3 regions of the Sphingomonas cellulosilytica genome follow, and region 1 is predicted to be linked to each of the others. Evidence: riboswitches for the same ligand, from Rfam matches in the RefSeq annotation. Region 1 holds a riboswitch; each other region holds the start of a gene.
What was found. A riboswitch is a leader RNA that binds a small molecule or an ion and turns the genes downstream of it on or off. The one in region 1 is predicted to bind cobalamin.
Positions count from the first base shown of each region.

Region 2: it holds a riboswitch for cobalamin, as region 1 does, so the genes downstream of both, ACTZQ5_RS12330 (DUF1852 domain-containing protein) here and ACTZQ5_RS06160 (acyl-CoA thioesterase) in region 1, are expected to answer to the same signal.
Region 3: it holds a riboswitch for cobalamin, as region 1 does, so the genes downstream of both, ACTZQ5_RS11970 (TonB-dependent receptor plug domain-containing protein) here and ACTZQ5_RS06160 (acyl-CoA thioesterase) in region 1, are expected to answer to the same signal.

Region 1 covers NZ_JBQRTT010000003.1:179,381-186,224, forward strand. Annotated here, with positions in the region: gene ACTZQ5_RS06155 (N-6 DNA methylase) at 1-2,094, opposite strand, end outside; cobalamin riboswitch at 2,514-2,713, shown strand; gene ACTZQ5_RS06160 (acyl-CoA thioesterase) at 2,819-3,619, shown strand; gene ACTZQ5_RS06165 (VOC family protein) at 3,843-4,325, shown strand; gene ACTZQ5_RS06170 (DUF6326 family protein) at 5,263-5,688, shown strand; gene ACTZQ5_RS06175 (DUF4386 domain-containing protein) at 5,693-6,421, shown strand; gene ACTZQ5_RS06180 (ArnT family glycosyltransferase) at 6,433-6,844, shown strand, end outside.
Region 2 covers NZ_JBQRTT010000008.1:34,273-41,116, reverse strand. Annotated here, with positions in the region: gene ACTZQ5_RS12335 (TonB-dependent receptor domain-containing protein) at 1-2,140, opposite strand, end outside; cobalamin riboswitch at 2,347-2,570, shown strand; gene ACTZQ5_RS12330 (DUF1852 domain-containing protein) at 2,703-3,689, shown strand; gene ACTZQ5_RS12325 (methionine synthase) at 3,721-4,749, shown strand; gene ACTZQ5_RS12320 (tetratricopeptide repeat protein) at 4,821-6,844, opposite strand, start outside.
Region 3 covers NZ_JBQRTT010000007.1:100,804-107,647, reverse strand. Annotated here, with positions in the region: gene ACTZQ5_RS11985 (ABC transporter substrate-binding protein) at 1-441, opposite strand, end outside; gene cobO (cob(I)yrinic acid a,c-diamide adenosyltransferase) at 441-1,052, opposite strand; gene ACTZQ5_RS11975 (aminotransferase class I/II-fold pyridoxal phosphate-dependent enzyme) at 1,049-2,029, opposite strand; gene ACTZQ5_RS11970 (TonB-dependent receptor plug domain-containing protein) at 2,029-3,939, opposite strand; cobalamin riboswitch at 4,099-4,301, opposite strand; gene cobU (bifunctional adenosylcobinamide kinase/adenosylcobinamide-phosphate guanylyltransferase) at 4,327-4,881, shown strand; gene ACTZQ5_RS11960 (MFS transporter) at 5,061-6,401, shown strand; gene ACTZQ5_RS11955 (alpha-galactosidase) at 6,398-6,844, shown strand, end outside.

The DNA of each region.
Region 1 (6,844 bases):
CACCAGGTCTTCGGGCAACCCCGTCCTCTTCCAGGTCTCGCCTGTCGAAACGTGCATATGGGACGCCTTCAGGAACGCGGACACGTTCAGCGGTGACCTGGCCGATCCATTCGTCTCCAGAGCCGCGACGATGCGACGGTCCAGCGGCTGGAGAAGCAGATCCCGGTACCACTCGTAGTCGGCGGCGGACATTTCGGCCTGATGGAAGCGTTCGACCTGGCTCCTATCGATCACTATAGCCCATGGCCGTCCATCGGCGCCTAGCGGCTGCGCAGAAAGCTGGGGAGAGAAACGCCATCCCATCGCGAGAGGGCCGGGCGCTCCCGGAGACGCGAAGACGACCGTCGCGGCCTCGCCAGCATCCTGGAAGAGCTTGCGCCGGAAGCTCGTCAGGTTCGCCACGCCGTGCAGTCGCGTGCGCGTAGCGACGGCGTGGGGGAAATGCCGCGCTCCTGGGGCAATGAACGCCTTGGTAGGCATCACGAACGCGATGACGGCGTCCTCGGCGGCAAGGTCCAGCATGGCTCTCCAGTAGAAAACCTCCGCCTGTGCCTGCTCGTCGACAACGGTGTCGTGCAGTCGCTTGAGAAGAGAGGCCGCGTATGCCGCGGCGGGCGATGCCGGGGCGTAGCGGTTCCACGGTGGATTGCCGAAGACGTGGGTGGCTCGCGCGGCAAATGCATCTGGCAGCAGCTCGAACGCGTCCTGGTCGATGATGTTGTGGGACAAGTCCGGGAACAGCTGGCGATCGCCGAGCTCGTCAGCGAGCGACGCCAACGTCCTTCCCGGAAGATAGTCGAGCATGGTCAGGTACAGGCTGAACCGCGCGACGTTCGCAGCCTGCGCCTTGAGCTCTACCCCCCTGATGGAGTCGCTCAGAACGCGGCCCAGCTCCATCGGGGATAACGTAGCTCCATCGGCCCGATCGGCTTCGAGGATGTGACGGTAGCCGGCAACCAGGAACGCTCCCGATCCGCAGGCCGGATCGAGGACGCGTGCCTTCCGATCCAACGAACGGATGCGGTCGGCTTCCTGTACGACATAGTCGACCAGGAAGGAAGGAGTGTAGAACGCGCCGTGATTCCTTCGCTCTCCATCGCCCTCGAGGTCGAAGAAGCACTCGTAGATCGCGGAGATCGTCTCGCTCCGCAGAACGGCGTAATCGACGTCGATGAAGGAGAATTGTTGCCCGCCGTCCTCGGTCAGCGTATCCGATCGGAGCACTCTCCGGACGAGGTCGGAGACTTCGGTCGTGACCAGCTCGCGTTCATTCTTCCCGATAGGGAAGATGGAACCGTTCAAGACGCCGTCGATCGCATCGAACAGCAACCAGACCTGCTCGACCGGCCACGCCGACCCGCGCTGGGTCGGGTCGATGTCCCTCAGCGTTATGTCGGGACAGAGGCGCCTGCCGTCGGCGTCGGTGAGACCATCGATCCAGGCCTGGTCCAGGACGCCCCTGTCGACGAGTACGTTGAGATACAGGAAGTGACCGATCAGGGCGTTCACAAGACCTGGACGGGAACCGAGACCGGGGTGGTCCTTGCGGACCTTGACGCTGAGATTGCGAATGTCGGCGGCGATCCGGGCATCGACCCGGTTGGGGATGGTGAAGTTGCGCCAGGAGGAGGACGATCGGATCGCAAGCGACGTCAGCGGAACGAGTTCACGCGGAAGGCCCGAACCGTCGAGTTCCGACCAGGGATGGAGCGCTCCCTTCTGCCGGTAGTCGAAGCCGTTGCGGAGCGAGAAGCCGGCCGGGGTGGCCATCAATATCTGCGGCACGACCGACTGCGACCAGATGGCGCGATGGCGTGCATCCGCCTCGTCCTCGTCCGCGGCCGTCACGACGTAGACGACGGGAATTCGCCTTTCGTCGACAGCCGCATGCGTCTGGTTCGCGAGCGGCGCACGGGGCGTGAGGGCACCCACCACTCCGATGCGCTCGAAGGCGAGGTCGAGCGAATGCCGAAGCGGGCCCGCTTCTCGCGGACCGATGCCGGTGCGGTAGTCGGGGTCACCGAGGTAGCCCAGAAGTCCCAGCAGGCGTTCGAGCCGATCATCCAGACTCGGATCGGTGAAAGTGCCATCCATCCGGCGGCGCTCCCCTCATGACCCGCTTCATAAGCATAGCAGCAATTCGTCCACCGGACAAGAATCCCAACCGGATCAACGGGATACATGGAATGTTCTATTGTTTCAGCGACTTAGGCGCCGGCTTGACGCAGATGGGTCATGCGGTGCGCGAGCATGTCGCCAGCGGTCGGCCGATAGGCGTATTGGCGAGGTGGCTCCATCATGCGACGGGTTCCAGCTCCAATTCCCGACCCGCGAGCAGATGCCGGCGAAGCTGCGCGCTCTGGTCGACTTCCTGACGGAGAAGCGTCGCTCAGCCTCGGGGTGACATTCGAAAGGACGCCGGCCTTGTTCCTGAGGTCGATCGTCGACTGTGGAAGGTACGCCGCGCGCAGTCGGAAATTCCCCCTGACCTTGACCCGAAGGGACGTTTTCTGCGACCCCGGTACGGTCAAGGTTCCTTCGCCGCATGGCCGAAGGCTAAGACGGGAAATCGGTTCGATGCCGATGCTGCCCCCGCAACTGTAAGCGGCGAGTAGAAATCCCCTCGCGTGCCACTGGCGCTTCGGCGTCGGGAAGGCCGGGATTTCCGTGACGACCCGCGAGCCAGGAGACCTGCCTTCGACGCCATGACGACCACCGGCGGGGTGCCCGGTCTGGCCGCTGCGTTGCTGCGGGAGAGGTACATCTCTCCCGTTGGCTGCCGGCGTCTGGATTACCTCGCGAATGATTGAGGACCAGGATGCCGCAGGAACATCAAAGCACCCCCATCCAGTTGATCGACATGGTCTTTCCCGGTGATGCCAATCACCACGGAACCCTCTTCGGTGGTGTGGCCTTGGCGCATATGGACAAGGTCGCCTTTCTCGCGGCCTCACGCCACGGCCGCGCGGCCTTCGTCACCGCCTCTTCGGAGAAGATCGATTTCGCGGCGCCAGCCCGGATCGGCGACATGGTCGAGGTGACCGGTCGGGTCGTGCGGGTGGGGCGGAAGTCGCTCGACGTCGAGGTCGAACTGATCGCAGAGGCGCCGGTATCGGGCGAACGACGGCTTTGTACGCGAGGCCGTTTCACGCTCCTCGCGGTCGGAGGCGAAGACCCTCTGCCGCCGATGGGCGAGACGGTTCCGCACGATGCGACGCAGCCGTTGCGAACGGTCGAGATGATCTTCCCGAACCAGACCAACCATTACGGCACCCTCTATGGCGGCGATGCGCTTCGCATGATGGGCAAGGCGGCCTTCATCGCCTCGACGCGCCAGGCACGGGCGGTCATGGTCATGGCGGCATCTGACCGGATCGACTTCCGTTCCCCCATCCGGGAGGGCGAGATGGTCGAGCTGACTGCCGGAGTACAGATGACCGGGCGCAGCTCCATGCGCATCAGTGTGGATCTGAGCGCCGAGGATCTGGTATCCGGGGAAAGACGACATGCGGCCACGGCTCTGTTCACGATGGTTTCGGTTGATGCGAATGGTCGAGCGAAACCGCTTGGTGGCATCCGAGGACATTCCCCCCAGACTTTCCCAAAAAGGGAGGGATGAATGGGGCCGCTGGCGGCCTGCCACCCCGCAAACGGCCTCAGCCGAAGCGCGGCCAACCAAAGGAATGTGTGGGGGGCAGCGCAGCCATCGGGTAGAACATACGTGGAATAGCTTGTCTGACGAACACCGCGCTCAGCTGGCTTGGTGATAACGGAATGGCTCATACCGACTTGCCAGCTGTATTGCACAGGATCGAACATCGGGAAACTCGGCGCATCACGCCATGCGCGTTGACAAGCCATCAGGCGTTCTGCACGGCTGGTGGACGGACACCGCTCCTGAACCGGCACGCGCACCGCCGTCCCTGCCCGAAGAGGAAGGCAAAATGGTGTTTCCCTCCATTTCCGACGTCGCGTTCGGCCGAACCGCGCCTTGCATCTGCGTGCGGGATATCCAGGCTGCGCACAACTTCTACTCACGCATCCTAGGCTTCAGGAAGGTGTTCGAGAACGGTGATCCAGTCGGCTTCATGGTGTTGAAGAAGGATCAGGCCGAAATTCATCTGAGCAGGAAGCCTGACCACCATGCCTCGACCGCGAATGTGATGCACATGTTCGTGAGCGACGCGGCCGCGCTCTATTCGATCTGCGAAGCCGAAGGCGTCCGGATCATCAAGAGGCTGATGGACAAGGAATACGGCCAACGCGCCTTCGTGTTTGCCGACCCTGATGGCAACCGGGTCGACATCGGCGAGCGTATCCGCTGACACCGCCGGCCCGGCCTACCTCAAAGGGATGGAGCAACGAAGAAGTGGAGCGCCTCTCACGACTCACCCGCCGACAGCGATGCGACAAGAGCGGTCCCGCCGCGGTCGTCACGTACTTGGTCTTGCCTCTATGAGGGCAGGCGGTGAAGATGCCGGATCGGGGTAACGACGACAAAGGATCGCGAACTCGCAAAGCTTGAACGGTTGACCTTTCCCTCGGACGCGGTGTTCGTCATCGCGATCACGCTGGTGGTAAGCGAGCCCCGCCCACCCGGGCTGCACGCGGCGACGAACGCAAGCGCTAGACAGTTAGACTGACCTTATGGTTAACGCTGGATTTACCCCCGCATCATATACCCGCTTGGTCGGGAGCTGATGGGATATCGCCATGACAAGTGAGAACGCACTTCGAATCGACAACGCAGTCAACGCCGTCCGCGAATTATTGCATAGGGCGCAAGACGCCCTTGATTGCCTGCCACAGGCAAAAGCGGAGGTCGCTGCGGCATACCTGAGCCTGGTCATAGATATCATGAGCGGCATTACATGATCGAGGGCGACGTCCATTCCGTCCAACAAGGCCGTCTTCTACCGATCACACGAAACCACGACGGGAAGAAGCCCCCGCGTCGACTTGATCGGCTCGGACGTTAGCCTGCATCGAGTGGTGAGCTCCTACCGTCCGAATGGAACGAAGGCGCGCAATCCTTCGGAAACGGTGACCTGGACGGCCCCCGATCCTCCCCGCAGGAGACGGTCGTACGGACGGCCGAGACGTTCGCCAACGATCCTGATCTGCAGATGTCTCCGCTCACCCGCATGATCCATCAGCGCCAAATGGCACCCCGGTGCCAGCAAGGATCGAGAAGCGCGAAGCCGGCCAGCGCCGCCTACCGTTGCGGCATAGGCACGACTGTGTCATCGTCGCAAGACACTGGTGGAGGGGCTGGTAGTGCTGGAGGAGTATCGGGCGCCAACGAAAGTTAAGCTCGCGGCGCTCTGGGCGTCCACGATGTTCTGCTACATCTACGGCGACTATTTCGGCCTCTACGTCGCCGGCACGCTGGCGGACATGAACCACGGCGGCATGGGTCCGCTCGGCCATGCGACGCCCGGTGTTCTCACCGGCGTATCGCTGATGATGGCCATCCCGAGCCTGATGGTCGCGCTGTCGCTGCTGCTGCCGGCGTCCATCTGCCGCTGGGCCTGCATCCTCCTCGGCCTTTTCTACACCGCGATCATGGCGGTCAGCCTCCCCGGTTCCGAGCCGTTCTACAAGGTGCTGGCGGCGATCGAGATGGCGCTGACGCTGGCGATCACCGTCGTCGCTATCCGCTGGCCGCGGGACATGCGCCGTGGCTGAGGCCATGCCTTCACCCTCCGTCGCGCGGCTCGCCGGCGCGCTGTACCTCGGCACGATCGTGTTCGGCCTGTTCGCGGAGGTGGGATCCCGAGGAGCGTTGATCGTCGGCAGCGATGCCGCCGCCACGGCGCGGGCCATCCTCGCCGATGAACCGCTGTTCCGCGCCGGCATCGCCGCCGATCTCGCCATGCTAGCCTGCTATGTCGGGGTGACGGCGCTGTTCCTCGACCTGTTCCGCCCCGTCCATGCCGGCGTGTCGCGGATGGCGGCGGCCTTCAGCCTGATCGGCATCGCAGTGTTGGCCGCCGACGCGCTACTGCTGCTCGCGCCGCTGCGGTTGCTGGCGTCGTCCCCAGCGCTCGTGGCGCTGGGCGACTCACAGCGCGAAGCGGCAGCGCTGGTCGCGCTCAAGATGCACGGCGACGGCTACGACGTGAGCCTCGTGCTCTTCGGCATCTATTGCCTGATGCTGGGCTGGCTGGCGTGGCGCAGCGGCTTCCTGCCCAAGGCGATCGGCGCGCTGATGGCACTGGCTGGTGGCTGCTACCTCCTCAACAGCGTCGCCGACCTGACGGCACCGGCCTTCGCCCGGATGCTCTCACCACACCTGATGGACCCGACCCTGATCGGCGAGGCCGCGCTGGCGCTGTGGCTGCTGGTGTTCGGGGCGCGCGGGACGCCCGGCCGGACGATCCGGGTGCCACAGGCCGCTCGGCAAGGGCATCGCGCTTGACGGGCGGTACGGTGTCCCGCCTCCGATCGGCGGATGCCGCGGCGCTGTTCGGGGCTTCGATCGTCGTCGCCCTGCATCTGGCGCTCGGTGGCCGCTACGATCTGTTCCGCGACGAACTCTACTTCATCGTCTGCGGCCAGCATCCTGCCTTCGGCTATGTCGATCAGCCGCCGGCCGTGCCGCTGCTGGCCGCCTCGCTCTACAAGCTCGGCCTGGGCGCACAGGGCTTGCGCATACCGACCGCTTTGGCGGCCGGCGCGCTGGTGTGGCTGGCGATGCGCTTCGCCCGATTGCTGGGCGGAGACGGGCGAGCGCAGGCTCTGGCCGGCCTCGCCTGTGCGATCGCGCCGATGCTGATGGGGCTGACGGCGACGCTGAACACGTCGGCGTTCGATCCGCTGGCCTGGACCGCCGTCGCCTGGC
Region 2 (6,844 bases), on a different contig from region 1:
CCACACCACTTTTATATCCTGCCGGAGGACAGGCGGCATAGTCCGCCGCGGTAGGGATTGCGAGGCCGGCGTAACACGTGAAAAGTTCGGAAGCGCCGCTGGCATCGTAATATTCGCCGCGACCCGACACGCGGATGTCGAACAACTTGACGAACCGGATGTCGTTCGCTGGTGAGATGATCGGAAACGCGACCTCGCCATAGCCTGACCAGAGCTTGTAGCTCGCCTTCGGCTGATAGGCGATGAAATACCCGAACAAACCCGCCGAGCGGACGGCTTCTCCCAGCCGGTCCTCGGACCGTTCGCCGTTCACGGTCACCTGGATCTTGCCGCCCGGCAGCTTGATCGGCAACGGCCCGGACAGCCGCAGCGACGTCGTCAGGTTGGACGAGAGTTGCGGCGCGTTTCTGTAGTTGAAGCCCGTGTTATACACGACAGGAAAAGGATTGGCCGTAACATCCTGCAGATAATTGATCGTTCCGTCTGCCAATGCGTCTCGCGTCGATTGCGCCACGAACGGCGGGTAGTCCGGAATGGTATAGCGGCTGCGCGCATATGAAACGTCGATATTGGCCTGCCATGCGTACGGCAGCTTGAAGATGCCGCCACCTACCACACTCCATTGCTTCAAGGTGTTGTCGAACCGCTGGATATCACCGAAATTCGGCCCCAAAACCTGGATTCGGGTGGTGAACGGGTTGTTTGGCGCATTGGCCGCCAGATCGACGATATTGGCGCCCCGACTGACGAAGGAGACCGACCGGTTTTCGCTATATTGCCCCTGAAGGTAAAGCGTCATCCAGTCGTTCATGTTACGCCGGACGGTCAGCAGGCCGCTGTAGTTTTCGCCGCCGTAGATCAGTGGTGCATCGAGACCGCCGTTCGTCGTGCCGGCCGGTGCCTCCAGGTTGATACTGCCGATATTGGCCAGTAGCGGTGTGACGCCGTCCAGCAGCACCCCGCGGTACCCCTCAGGCACATAGCCGATGCCGCTGCTCAGCACGGCACCGCCATATTGTGGCTTGAGCCGCAAGGGCGCCGGCCTTCCGTCCGTGCTGCGGGTGAGATTTCGGAAGTTCGGGGTGGCGCCGGGTGGAATAATCGCGCCGAACGGATTTTTGCCGGTCAGCCGGATCGTCTCGGCGACATTGTCGTTACGGATCCCGATACGGTCGCGGTACAGAACGGGAAGCGCCTTGCGCCAATTGCCCCCGAAGCTGATGTTGGTCCGGCCGCCTTCCAGCGTCTTCGCCAGCGACAGGTCGATTCGCCCCGTACCGGCCACGAAATCGTCGGTGTTCGAATAGGTCGCGGTCAGCTCGCCACCGGAGTAAGCATGCTTCAGCACGATGTTGATCGCACCGCCGCTGGCGCCGCTGCCGTAGATCGAGGAGGCGGACGATGCGAGCACCTCGATCCGCTCGATCGACGCCAGTGGAATACCGGTGATCTGCGCCTGGCCGAACGTCCCGTTACCCAGATTGACGCCGGGCTGGCGGCGGCCGTCGACCAGGATCAGCGTTTCGCGCGATCCGAGACCGCGCAGGTTGACCTGCGACAGCCCCCTCGCCTCGCGGTTCAGCGGATTGTCGAGCCCGGCCTGGCTGGCCGTACCCGCGCTGTTGTTCACCGTCAGCTGGTTGCGCAGGAACGTCTCCAGATCCGGCGCGCCCGAGCGCTTGATATCCTCGGACGTCAGCACGATGAACGGCTGGCTGTCGTTTTCCGTGCGCTCGATGCCCGTGTTCAGCGACCAGTCGCGCCGGCCCGTCACCAGGATGTCGGGGGTCGCATCCATCGAGGCGATCTCTTTGGGCCGCTTGATGATCGCGATCGCGCCCGAAGGGTCCGTCTGCGCGAAGAAGCCGGTCTGCAACAGCAGGCGGATCAGCACGAGGTCCGGCGTCGCCACGCCCTTGAACCCCTTCGTCCGGCCGTCGGCGATCTCGTCGGCCGAATAGATGATTTGGCGCTTGGACTGCGCCGCCCATTCGTCGAGCGCGGCCTTGAGCGTGCCCGCCGGGATGTTGAAGCGGACCTTTGCCGTGGCGGTGGCCGTTGATGCCTGTGCCTGTGCCTGTGCAGCCATGGCCGGCGCACTGGTGCCGACCAGCAGTGCGATGGCGACGCGAACCCTCATGCGATGCTCCCCCATTTCCCGCGCCGGCCGTCCGTTTTGGACATACCCGGCCCTGGGTAAGACAATCGGGTGTCGCAAACCCGTAACATGGATCGAAAATTATCTTGCGACAGCGGGAACCGGGGGACCTGGAGATCGGTCGACCAAGCGCCGCACCTCATATAAAGAAATCTTTATATCCCGATTGACAGTCCCGCCGGGCTGGTGTTGAAGGCGCGGGTCGAGGTTCCCCGCCTCAGGCGTGACGGCGGGGCTAAGACGGGAAGCCGGTGGCGCTCTTGCAGGGCGGAATCCGGCGCTGCCCCCGCAACTGTAAGCGGCGAGCGATGGTCCCATTTCGTGTCACTGAGCCTCCGCAAGAGGCTCGGGAAGGCCGGAACCACCGCATTGACCCGTGAGCCAGGAGACCTGCCTTTCGACGCCATAACGTTCCTCGGACGGGGGTTCCTCCGGTGGATCGCGCTTGACGCAAGGTCCGCGACACGTGCGTGTCGGCACGGGCTTGCCCGTGCCTCGCGCGCTCTATCCTGCGGCTCACCCGTCTGCACAGTGCAGGTGAGTCATGACGAATAGCGGCTTCACGTTCACGATCGGCAGCATCCCGTTCGACGAGGGCTATCGCCCCGCCGACAACACGCGCACCACCACCAATTTCGCCAATCTGGCGCGCGGCGCAAACCGGCAGGAGAATTTGCGCAACACGTTGCAGATGATCGACAATCGCTTCAATTCGCTGGCGCATTGGGACAATCCGGAAGGGAACCGCTACGCGGTCGAACTCACGATCCTGTCCGCGGCACTGACGATCGATGCCGCCGATCCCGCCGACGCGTTTCCGCTGATCGAGATCCTGCAGACGACCATCGTCGACCGGACCACCGGCGAGCGGATCGACGGCATCGTCGGCAACAACTTCTCGTCATACGTCCGCGACTACGACTTCAGCGTCGTGCTGCCCGAACACCTGCGCCGGCATCCGGAGGGCGGCGCACCCGAAGGGTTCGGCGATCTGCACGGCAATCTGTTCAAGCACTTCCTGAACTCGGCCGCCTATCGGACACGGTTCGCCAAGCCGCCGGTCATCTGCCTCAGCGTGTCGAGCAGCCGGACCTACCATCGGACCACGAACGGGCACCCCATCCTCGGCGTGGAATATCGCACCGACGATGTCTCCGCGACCGACGCCTATTTCGCGAAGATGGGCATGACGGTGCGCTACTTCATGCCGCGCCACGCCGTCGCGCCGCTCGCCTTCTACCATATCGGCGACCTGATCGGCGATTACACCGCGCTGGAACTGGCCGGCACGATCAGCACCATGGAAACCTTCCAGAAGATCTACCGGCCGGAAATCTACAACGCCAATTCGGTCGCCGCCGCCCGCTATCGGCCCAGCCTCACCTATCAGGATTATTCGCTGACCCGCATCGTCTACGATCGCGAGGAACGCAGCCGGCTGGCGATCGAGCAGGGCCGCTTCGCCGAGGAACATTTCATCAAGCCGCATGCCGCGGCGCTCGATCGGTGGTCTGCACGCTGCCCCCGCTGACCTTCCGCGATCCACAAAGGTATTTTTCGACATGACGACCTTGTTGCCGACCACCACCGCAGGCAGCCTGCCCAAACCCGCCTGGCTCGCGCAGCCCGAAACGCTCTGGTCGCCGTGGAAGCTGGAGGGCGAGGCGCTGGCGGCGGGCAAGCGCGACGCGCTGCGCCTCGCGGTCGACGACCAGCGCCGGGCCGGAATCGATATCGTCGGCGACGGCGAACAGACACGCCAGCATTTCGTGACGACCTTCATCGAGCATCTCGACGGCGTCGACTTCCAGCAGCGCGAAACCGTCCGCATCCGCGACCGCTATGACGCGAGCGTGCCGACCGTGGTCAGCGCCGTCTCCCGCCCGAAACCGGTGTTCGTCGAGGATGCCCGATACCTTCGCGCGCAGACCGACGGGCCGATCAAATGGACGCTGCCCGGCCCGATGACGATGATCGACACCCTGTACGACGCGCATTATCGCAGCCGCGAGAAACTGGCCTGGGAATTCGCGCTGATCCTCAACCAGGAGGCGCGCGAGCTGGAAGCGGCGGGTGTCGACATCATCCAGTTCGACGAGCCCGCGTTCAACGTCTTCTTCGACGAAGCGAACGACTGGGGCATCGCCACGCTGGAGAAAGCGGCGGAGGGGCTGCGCGCCGAAACCGCGGTGCACATCTGCTACGGCTACGGGATCAAGGCCAATACCGATTGGAAGAAGACGCTGGGCTCGGAATGGCGCCAGTATGAGCAGACCTTCCCCAACCTGCAGAAGTCGACGATCGATATCGTGTCGCTGGAATGCCAGAATGCGCGCGTGCCGATGGAGCTGATCGAGCTGATCCGCGGCAAGAAGGTGATGGTCGGCGCGATCGACGTGGCGACCGACGCCGTGGAAACGCCGGAGCAGGTCTCCGACACCCTGCGCAAGGCCTTGCGCTATGTCGACGCCGACAAGCTCTACCCCGCCACCAACTGCGGCATGGCGCCGCTGGCGCACGACGTCGCGCGCGGCAAGCTGCGGGCACTCAGCGCCGGCGCGGCGATCGTGCGGGCGGAGCTTTCGGCCTGACGAGCGACGAGGGCCTGTGTAGCGGTGACCCGGCCGGATAGCGACGGCCACCTGGGCGGCGACGCGCACCTTCAGCCGTCAGCCTCCTGTGCGATCGGCGTCGCGATCACCTCAAAGGGTGGAATTTCCAGCGTACTGTCGGGATCCGCCAGGGTGATCTGGCGCGCGCGTTGCACCAGCGCGTCATAGGCGCGCCGTGCGACAGGGCGATCCGACCAGGACCGCAGTGCAGCCACCACCGTGCCAGCGCCCGCATCGCGGTCCAGCGTGGTCAGCGGATAGGAGGCTTGGTCCAGCGCCGCGACCATCAGGTCGATCGCAAGCTCCACCTGCCCCGAACGCCCCAGAACGCCTGCCAGCCGCACCCGCTCCCGAACGCCCATCGCGGGCGAGTGCGGGAGCCGGTCGAGCAGCGCCTGCGTCGTTGCCCCGTCCAGCGGGCTGCTCGCGACATCGGCCAGTGTCGCGAGCAACTGCAGATCGTTCGCCGTGATCTCACCGGCACGCAGGCGCGCGCTGAGTTCATCCAGCCGGGCGGGCGCTTCACCGCTTGCCACCAACCCGCGCGCAACGATGTCATATACCGGCTGCGCGGTGTGACGATCGTCCGGCGACAAAGCGTCCAGCTCGGCCGACAGCTCTGCCATGACATCGGCGCGCGCGAAGATCGATGCCAGCACGCGGTCGCCCGCAGCTATCCGTGTGGCTACCACACCCATCACGCCCATGCGCGCTGCCTCGTCGCCGACATTGTTGCGCCACCATCCCCGAACGATGCCCGGCACGTCTCCAGGCGCGCGCTTCTGCGCCGTCAGCATCGGCAGGAGCAGCGTGACAAGGGGGGCAGAGGCATCGCCGGTCTGACCGCGGGCGTGCAGGACGGCCTGAACGGCAGGATCGTCCGGATAGGCGGCGCTGTAGCGCTCGAATACGCCGCCCAGCAGCGCGGCGAAATCGACGCCGGCACCCCCGTCCGCCGCCATCTGCACCTGCATCCATGCCGGATCATCCAGCTTCAGCTGGCTGCGCGCGATCACCGAGTCCGCCTCCGCGCGGTCGCCGATCAGGCGATAGGCGAGCGCCAGCGCGGCCGCAGCCCGCGTATCGCCCTTGTGCTGGTCCACATAGGGACGCAGCAGCCCCACGAGCAGTTCGCCGTCGCCGTTCTGCCGATAGAAATCGAGCGGCGCGGTGCGATAGGCTGCCCTGTCCGGGTCCAGCGCGATCAGGCGTCGCGAGTAGTCCAGCACCTGCCGCTGCGGCAGATTGCCAGCCGCCCCCATGATGACATCGTTGTATAGCGCCGTCATCTGTTCCGGCGTCGGTTTCACGGCCTTCATCACCGCGTCGATCTTGCGCTGCCGGTCCTGCGCGGCCTGCCGATTACGGAATATATCTATCGCGTTTTCCAGCTGCGGCGTTGCCGCCAGCCCGCTTTCCAGCGCCTGAAGATGCTGCATCGCCCCTGCCGCATCGCCCGTGAACCACGCGGTCAGGAAGGGAGCGAGTTCCGCCGCATCGGGATATGTGCCGTTCGCCTGCTCCACCGCAGCCATCAGCAGCGCGCGGTTGGCGAGCAGCGTGTCCGGCAACAGCAGGTGGGGCAGGACGGGCGCGATGCTGCGCTCGCGCGGATCGCGGATGTAGGCGACGTCGCGGTGCAGGATCGCCGCAAGCCGTATCGCCTGCGCCGGGGACAGCGGATGCGCCAGCAGTGTCCGCAGCACCCCGGTGGCCAGCGGCGAAGGGACCGCGCCACCTTCCATCCGCGTGGTCAGTCGGTCGTACAGGTCGAGCTGTTGCTCCGTGGTGAAGTCACCCGGCATCCAGTCTCCGCCCCAATAGGCGCCCACTGCGGCGCTCCATCCGATCCGGTCGTTGGCGCGCGTGTTCAGCAGGTCGAGCAGCCGCGCCTCCGCGATCGGCGCACGTCCCATCGCCGCGCCCAGCCGCGCATAAAGCTCGGGCTGCGCGCGGTACAGGTCGAACAGCGCGGCCTCGCCATTGGCCATGCCCGTCACCACGGGAACGACGACGGCCCGGATCTGCTCGGGTGACAGGCCGCGTACCGCCTGGCCGATCAGTTGCGACAGGT
Region 3 (6,844 bases), on a different contig from region 1:
CGGAGTGGCGGCCGCCGCGATGCGATCGGCCAGATCCTCGCCGCGGGCGGGGTGGCCGGCGATCCGCGCGATGTCGCGGACCTGCGCCTCGCTGTCGGCGACCGTATCCGGCACCCGATATTGCACCAGCTTGATATGCATCCGTTGCAGCGCGGCGATCGTCGCCGGTTCGACGTGCGGGCCGGTGATGACCATGTCGGGGGCGAGTGCCACCACCTCCTCGGCGGTGCCCGACGTGGCGCGAAAGCGGCGCGCCTGGGCAAGCGGGATCGAGGTCGCGCGCGGGTCTTGCGAATAATGGCTGATGCCGGCGATCTGCTCAGGATCGGCGACCTGCATCAGCACGGCGTCGATGCACGGGTTGATCGACACGATCCGCGGCAGGTGCGGCGGCGCGGCGGAGAGCAAGGGCAGCGCGGCAAGAGCGAGCAGGCGGCGCATCAATATTCGACCCCCTTCTGCGCCTTGAACCCGGCATGGTAGGGGTGCTTCACCTCGGTGAAGTCGGTGACCAGGTCGGCGATCTCGATCAGCGCGGGCTTGGCGCCGCGGCCGGTGATGCAGATGTGCTTGGTGAGCGGCCGCTCCTTCAGGAACGCCACCACCTCGTCGATCGGCAGCGTGTCGTCACGCAGCACGATGTTGAGTTCGTCGAGGATGACGAAATCGAACGCGGGATCGAGGATCATCGCCTTGGACCGTTCCCACGCCGCCCGCGCGGCGGCGATGTCGCGCGCGCGATCCTGCGTGTCCCAGGTGAAGCCCTTTCCCATCACCTCGAAGGTCGCGAGGTCGGGGTGCGCCTCGAAGAAGGTGCGTTCGCCGGTTTCCCACTTGCCCTTGACGTATTGCAGGATGGCGACCTTCAGCCCCCAGCCGATGCTCCTGATCGCCATGCCGAAGGCGGAGGAGGATTTGCCCTTGCCGTTGCCGGTGTGGACGATCAGCAGCCCGCGTTCGAGCGTGCGACGCGCCTGCATCTTGGCACGGGCGGCGGCAAGGCGCGCCATGCGGGCGTTGTGGCGGGCGTGTTCGTCGGGCGTATCGGTCATCGGGAAAACGACTCCAGGGCAGCGGCGAGACGGGCGAGCGCGGCGGCACCGCGTGGCAGGCCGATGCGCAGCCGGTCGGGCGCGTCGGCGAAGGGACGGGTCAGGATGCCATGCCGCGCCAGTGCCGCAAACAGGTCGTGCGCGCGTGGATGTGCGACCAGCCGGAACAACGGCGCGCTGCCGACGATCGCCAACCCTGCATCGCCGAGCAGGCGGTCGAGCATCGCGCCCGCCTCCACGATGCGCGCCTGCTGCCTGGCGCGCCAGGCGGCGTCGCGATAGGCGGCGGTGCCGATCGCGATGGCCGGCGCGGTGACGGGCCAGTCGCCCAGCATCGCGCGCAACCGGTCCGCAACGGCCCGGCCGGCGATGACGAAGCCCAGCCGCAATCCGGGCAAGCCATAGAATTTGCCGAACGATCGCAGCACCACCAGCCGGTCCGACGCCTGCGCGGCGAGCCCCGGTTCGGGATCGGCATAGGCCTCGTCGACCACCACGATCCTGTCGCGCGCCAGCGTGCGCAACAGTGCCGGATCGGTGACGCGGCCATCGGGATTGGCGGGGCAGGCCAGCACGATGAGATCGCAACCGGCGACCGCATCCGGCGTGACGTGCGGGATCGCGGTCGCATGCGGCCACGCCGCGGCGTGACCGGCATAGCCCGGCGTCAGAACGGCAGCACGGGTTGCACCCAGCAAAGGCGCCAGCAGCCGCATCGCGAGGTCGGTGCCCGGCACCGCCACCACGCATGCGAAATCGGCGACGCCGAATGCCTGTGCCGCCGCCGCTTCCAGCGCGGCGAGCTCATCCGGTTCGGGCAGCCGGTCGAGCGCCGGCTGCACCGTCTCGGCCGGCCAGCTCCACGGCGCGATGCCGGTCGACAGGTCGATCCAGTTCTCGCCGCCGAAAGCCGCGCGCGCCGCCGCCACCCGTCCGCCATGGGCGGTGAAGGTGGCGAGGACGGATGCGTGGATCATCAATAGGTCAGCCGGATGCCGCCAAAGGCACCGCGCCCCGGCTGCCCATATTGATAGATCGTCTGGTAGCGTTCGTTGAAGGCATTCTCGATACGCCCGTACACTTCGACATGGCGGCCGACCGGGAAGGCGGCGCGCACGTCGGTGATGACGTAGCCGTCGAGGCGGCGCGCATTGGAGGCGTTGTCGAAGCTGTCGCCGACCGCGGTGATCGTCGCGCCCGTGGTGAGGCCGAACGGCCAGCGGTAGTCGGCGTTCACCGTGACGCTGTTGTCCGGTCGCCGCGGCAGGGCGCGGTTGAAGTTGGCGGTGCCGGTCGAGCGGTTCCTGGCGTCGAGATAGGTGTAGCTGGCGCTGAAGGTCAGCGCCTCGACCGGGCGCAGCAGCAGCGTCGCCTCGACACCCTGCGCCAGCGCACGCGCGACGTTGTCATAGGTGCCGTTCGGCCGTCCGGCGCAGATGCCGGTGAGCGGCGCGGTGCACGAGACGAAGGTGATGAGGTCGAACGAGGTCCGCCGGAAATAGGTCGCGCTCGCCTCGACCGCGCCGCCCAGCGCCTTCTGCGTCACGCCCGCGTCCCAGCCGTGCGAGCGTTCCGGGTCGAGCCGTGCGTTGCCGTATTCGCTCTGCAACTGGTAGAGCGTCGGCGCCTTGAACCCTTCCGAATAGCTCGCGCGGAAGGCGGTGGCGCCGCCGTTGGGCGACCACACGCCGCTCGCCGACACCGTGGTGGCGCCGCCGAAGATGTTGTGGTCGTCGTGACGGATGCCGCCCGTCGCGGTCAGCCCGGCGACCGGCGTCACCGCCAGCTGGCCATAGACGCTGAAGATGCGCGCCCGGCCGCGCGTCTGCGGACCGCCGTAGCTCGAGGTGGTGAAGCGCGACACCTCGCGCTCGGCACCGAAGGTCGCGAACACCGCGGAGGTGACGTCGGCCGTGCCCTGATATTCGATGCGGTCGTTGCGCCCCTTGCCGTAGAAGGTTTCCTGCGGCGTACCGTCGGGGTCGTAGTTGCGGCGGTTGCTGTCGGTGTGCGCATAGCCGAAGCGGTTGCGCAGGCGTCCGTCGAACAGCGCGGCGTTGAGGCCGGCGTAGCCCGTCCATTGCTCGCTGTCGCCATATTCGCGCGTGTCGCCGAAGACGAAGCGGGGCGCCGGGAAGCCGTCGATATCGGTGCGGCCGTTCGAGTAGAAGCCGCGCAGATCGACCGATATCGCCGATGCGAGCGCGATGCCGAGGCTGCCGTTGGCGGCATAGTTGCGATAGCCGTCGCGCTCCGTGCCCGGCGCATAGGCGGAGATGCCGTCCGTGGTGTAATAGCCGCCGCCGAGGCTGGCCGAGACGGGGCCGGCCTTGCCCGACACGTTGGCGAAGCCCTGCCCCGTTTCGTGCCAGCCGCCTTCGGCGCGGGCGTTGACGCTCAGCTGTTCGGTCGGCTGGCGGGTGATGAGGTTGACGACGCCGCCGATCGCCTGGCTGCCCCACAGCACCGACTGGGCGCCGCGCAGCACCTCGATGCGCGCGATGTTGCCGATCAGCAGGTTGCCGAAGTTGAAGCCGCCACCGGGCGAGGAGGGATCGTTCAGCTTGATGCCGTCGATCAGCGCCACCGTCTGGTCGCTCTCCGCACCGCGGATGTTGACCGAGGTCGCGGTGCCGACGCCGCCGTTGCGCGTCACGGTGACGCCCGGCGTCTGACGGAGCAGGTCGGAGACGACCACCGCCTGGCGCTGTTCGATCGTCCGCGTGTCGAGCACCGTCACGGACTGGCCGACGGTATCGGCGGGCCGCGCGGCGCGGTTGGCGGTGACCAGGATGTCGCTGCCCGCATCGGCCGCCTGTTCGAGGCCGGTGGTGGATTGCGCGCTTTGCGCGAATGCAGGCGTCGCCGCCGCGATGCACGGCAGCATGATCAGATAGGAGTATTTCGTCACGATGGTTTCCCTCATCGTCGTTCAACAACGGGGACGCGACGCCGCGGCAGCCGGAACCGGTCCGCCCACGCAACGCCCCCAACACCGTCGTCACGCGAGGAAACCCCTCGATCGCACCGCACACCCCGTCGGCACGAAGGACAACCGCGACGGGCAGGTCTCCTGGCTCCCGGGTCGTCGCCTTGCCCGGCCTTCCCGGATGGTGACATCCAGTGGCGCGCGGAAGGAGCAAAGGCTCGCCGGTCACAGTTGCGGGGGCAGCCCCGGATGGCGAGCGCGGCTCGCTTCCGGGTTCCCTTTTCATCCCATCTCTGGGAACCTGTCGCGTCGGCGCCCCTAGGGCGATGGGGAGACGAAGGCAAGATGGCGACGATGGTGTTCCTGGGCGGCGCACGCTCCGGCAAGAGCCGGCTGGCGCAAGGTGCGGCGGAGGCGCATGCGGGGCCGCTGCACTATCTCGCTACGGCAGAGGCGCATGACGAGGAGATGCGTGAGCGCATCGCGCACCACCGCGCGGATCGCGATGCACGCTGGACGACGGTCGAATGTCCGCTGGCGCTGCCCGAGGCGATCGGCGGTATCGGCGAAGGCGCGGTGCTGGTTGACTGCCTCACGTTGTGGCTATCGAACCTGATGCTCGGCGAGCATGATATCGCGGCGCGCACCACCGATCTGCTGACGGCCTTATCCCGAGCGCCGGTGCCGGTATACGTGGTGAGTAACGAGGTCGGCATGGGCATCGTCCCCGACCACCCGCTCGGTCGCCGGTTCCGCGATGCCGCGGGGCGCCTCAATCAGGCAGTCGCCGGGATGGCGGATGCGACGTATCTGGTCGTCGCCGGCCTGGTGCTGCCGTTGCAGCGATTTCATCACTCCGATCCTCCCCCGCCAGGGGGAGGTGTCGCGCCGAAGGCGTGACGGAGGGAGAGGCAAGCTACGTCTTGCCCGGCCAATGGCATCGCTGACCTCCTCCTCCACCATTCGGCTGTCATCGGGAGAGGAAGTATAACTGCAATCGATTGTTGTGTTTGCAGCGGATGATGGTACGATGCCGCGCAAGCTCGCCGGAGACGGGCCCATCGCCAGAGAGGACGCCGATGCGCATGCCTGATTCCAAGCCGCAGCTGTCGTTGGGACGGGTGCTTGAGATGAATCTGGGTTTCCTCGGGCTGCAATTCAGTTTCGGGCTGCAGCAGGGCAACATGGCGCCGATCTACAGCTACTTGGGCGCAGCGGAGGCATCGCTGCCGCTGTTGCAGCTGGCGGGGCCGATCACGGGCCTGCTCGTCCAGCCGCTGATCGGCGCGATGAGCGATCGCACCGATTCGCGCTGGGGACGGCGGACGCCCTATTTCCTGGTCGGCGCCGTGCTGTGCGCGATCGGGCTGTTCTGCATGCCGCTGTCGTCGTCGCTGCTGATGGCGGTGTCGATGCTGTGGATCCTCGATGCCGGCAACAACATCACCATGGAGCCCTATCGCGCCTATGTGTCCGACCGGCTGAACGCCAACCAGCACCAGATCGGCTTCCTCACCCAGTCGGCGTTCACCGGCCTTGCGCAGATGCTCGCGTTCCTGACCCCGTCGCTGCTCGTCTGGGCGGGGATGAACCAGGATTGGGTCGACGCGCACAACATCCCCTATACCGCGCGGATCGCGTTCATGGTCGGCGCCGCGCTGAGCTTCGGGACGATCGTCTGGTCGATCCGCCGGGTCCCCGAGCTGCCGCTGACCACCGCCGAGCGCGCACGCATCGCCGCCGAGCCCAAGACGCCGGGCGCGGTGCTCGCCGAGATCGGTGCGGCGATCCGCGACATGCCGGTGGCGATGCGCAAGCTGGCTCTGATGAGCCTGTTCCAATGGTATGCGATGGCGGCCTATTGGGCGTACGTCATCTATGCGATCGGCCGGTCGGTGTACGGCACCAATGTCGCCACCTCGTCCGGCTTCCATTCGGCGGTGCTGACCAATGGCGAGATGGCGGCGTGGTACAATGCCGTCGCCTTCGTCGCCGCCTTTGCGATGGTGCCGCTCGCCAAGCGGATCGGCGCGGCGAGCCTGCATGCGGCCTGCCTGGTGCTCGCCGGGATCGGCATGCTGTGGCTGCCGCACGTCACCGAAAAATGGATGCTGTTCCTGCCCGCGATCGGCGTCGGCATCGGCTGGGCGAGCATCATGGGCAACCCCTATGTGATCCTCGCAGGGTCGATCCCGCCGGAGCGGACCGGCGTCTACATGGGGATCTTCAACATGATGATCGTCATTCCGATGCTGATCTTCTCGGCCACGATGTGGGCGTTCTACGACACCCTGCTCGGCGGCGATCCGCGGCACGTGCTGACGCTGTGCGGGGTGCTGATGTTCGCCGCCGCCGCCGCGGTGTGGAGCGTACGCGCGCGCAACGCCGAAGGGCTGCCGGTCGGCATGACCGCGGCATGATCGCGTTCCACGGCCCGTCGAGCAGCCTGGTGCTGGAGCCGCGCGGCGAGGCGCCGCCGGCGTGGCGCTGGTGGGGGCCGCGCGTCGCTGCGGCGGGGCTGCCGCCGCTGGCGGACGTGCGGCCCGCGGCGTCCTTTTCGCTCGACGACGACCAGCCGCTGACCGTCGCGCCGGCGTTCGGCACCGGCTGGTTCGGCCCCGCGGCGCTGCATGCGCATCGCGGCGGACGCGCCTTCGCGCAGCGTTTCGTGGTGGAGGCGATCGAACAGGCAGACGATGCGGTGACCGTCACCCTGGTCGACGCCGCCGCCGAGGTCGCCCTGGTACAGCGGATCGCGCTGGCCGGCGATGTGGCGACGCTGTCGGCCAGCGTCGTCAATCGCGGCGACGGCATGCTCGACGTCGCATGGCTTGCCGCGGGTACGCTGCCGCTGCCCGCCGAT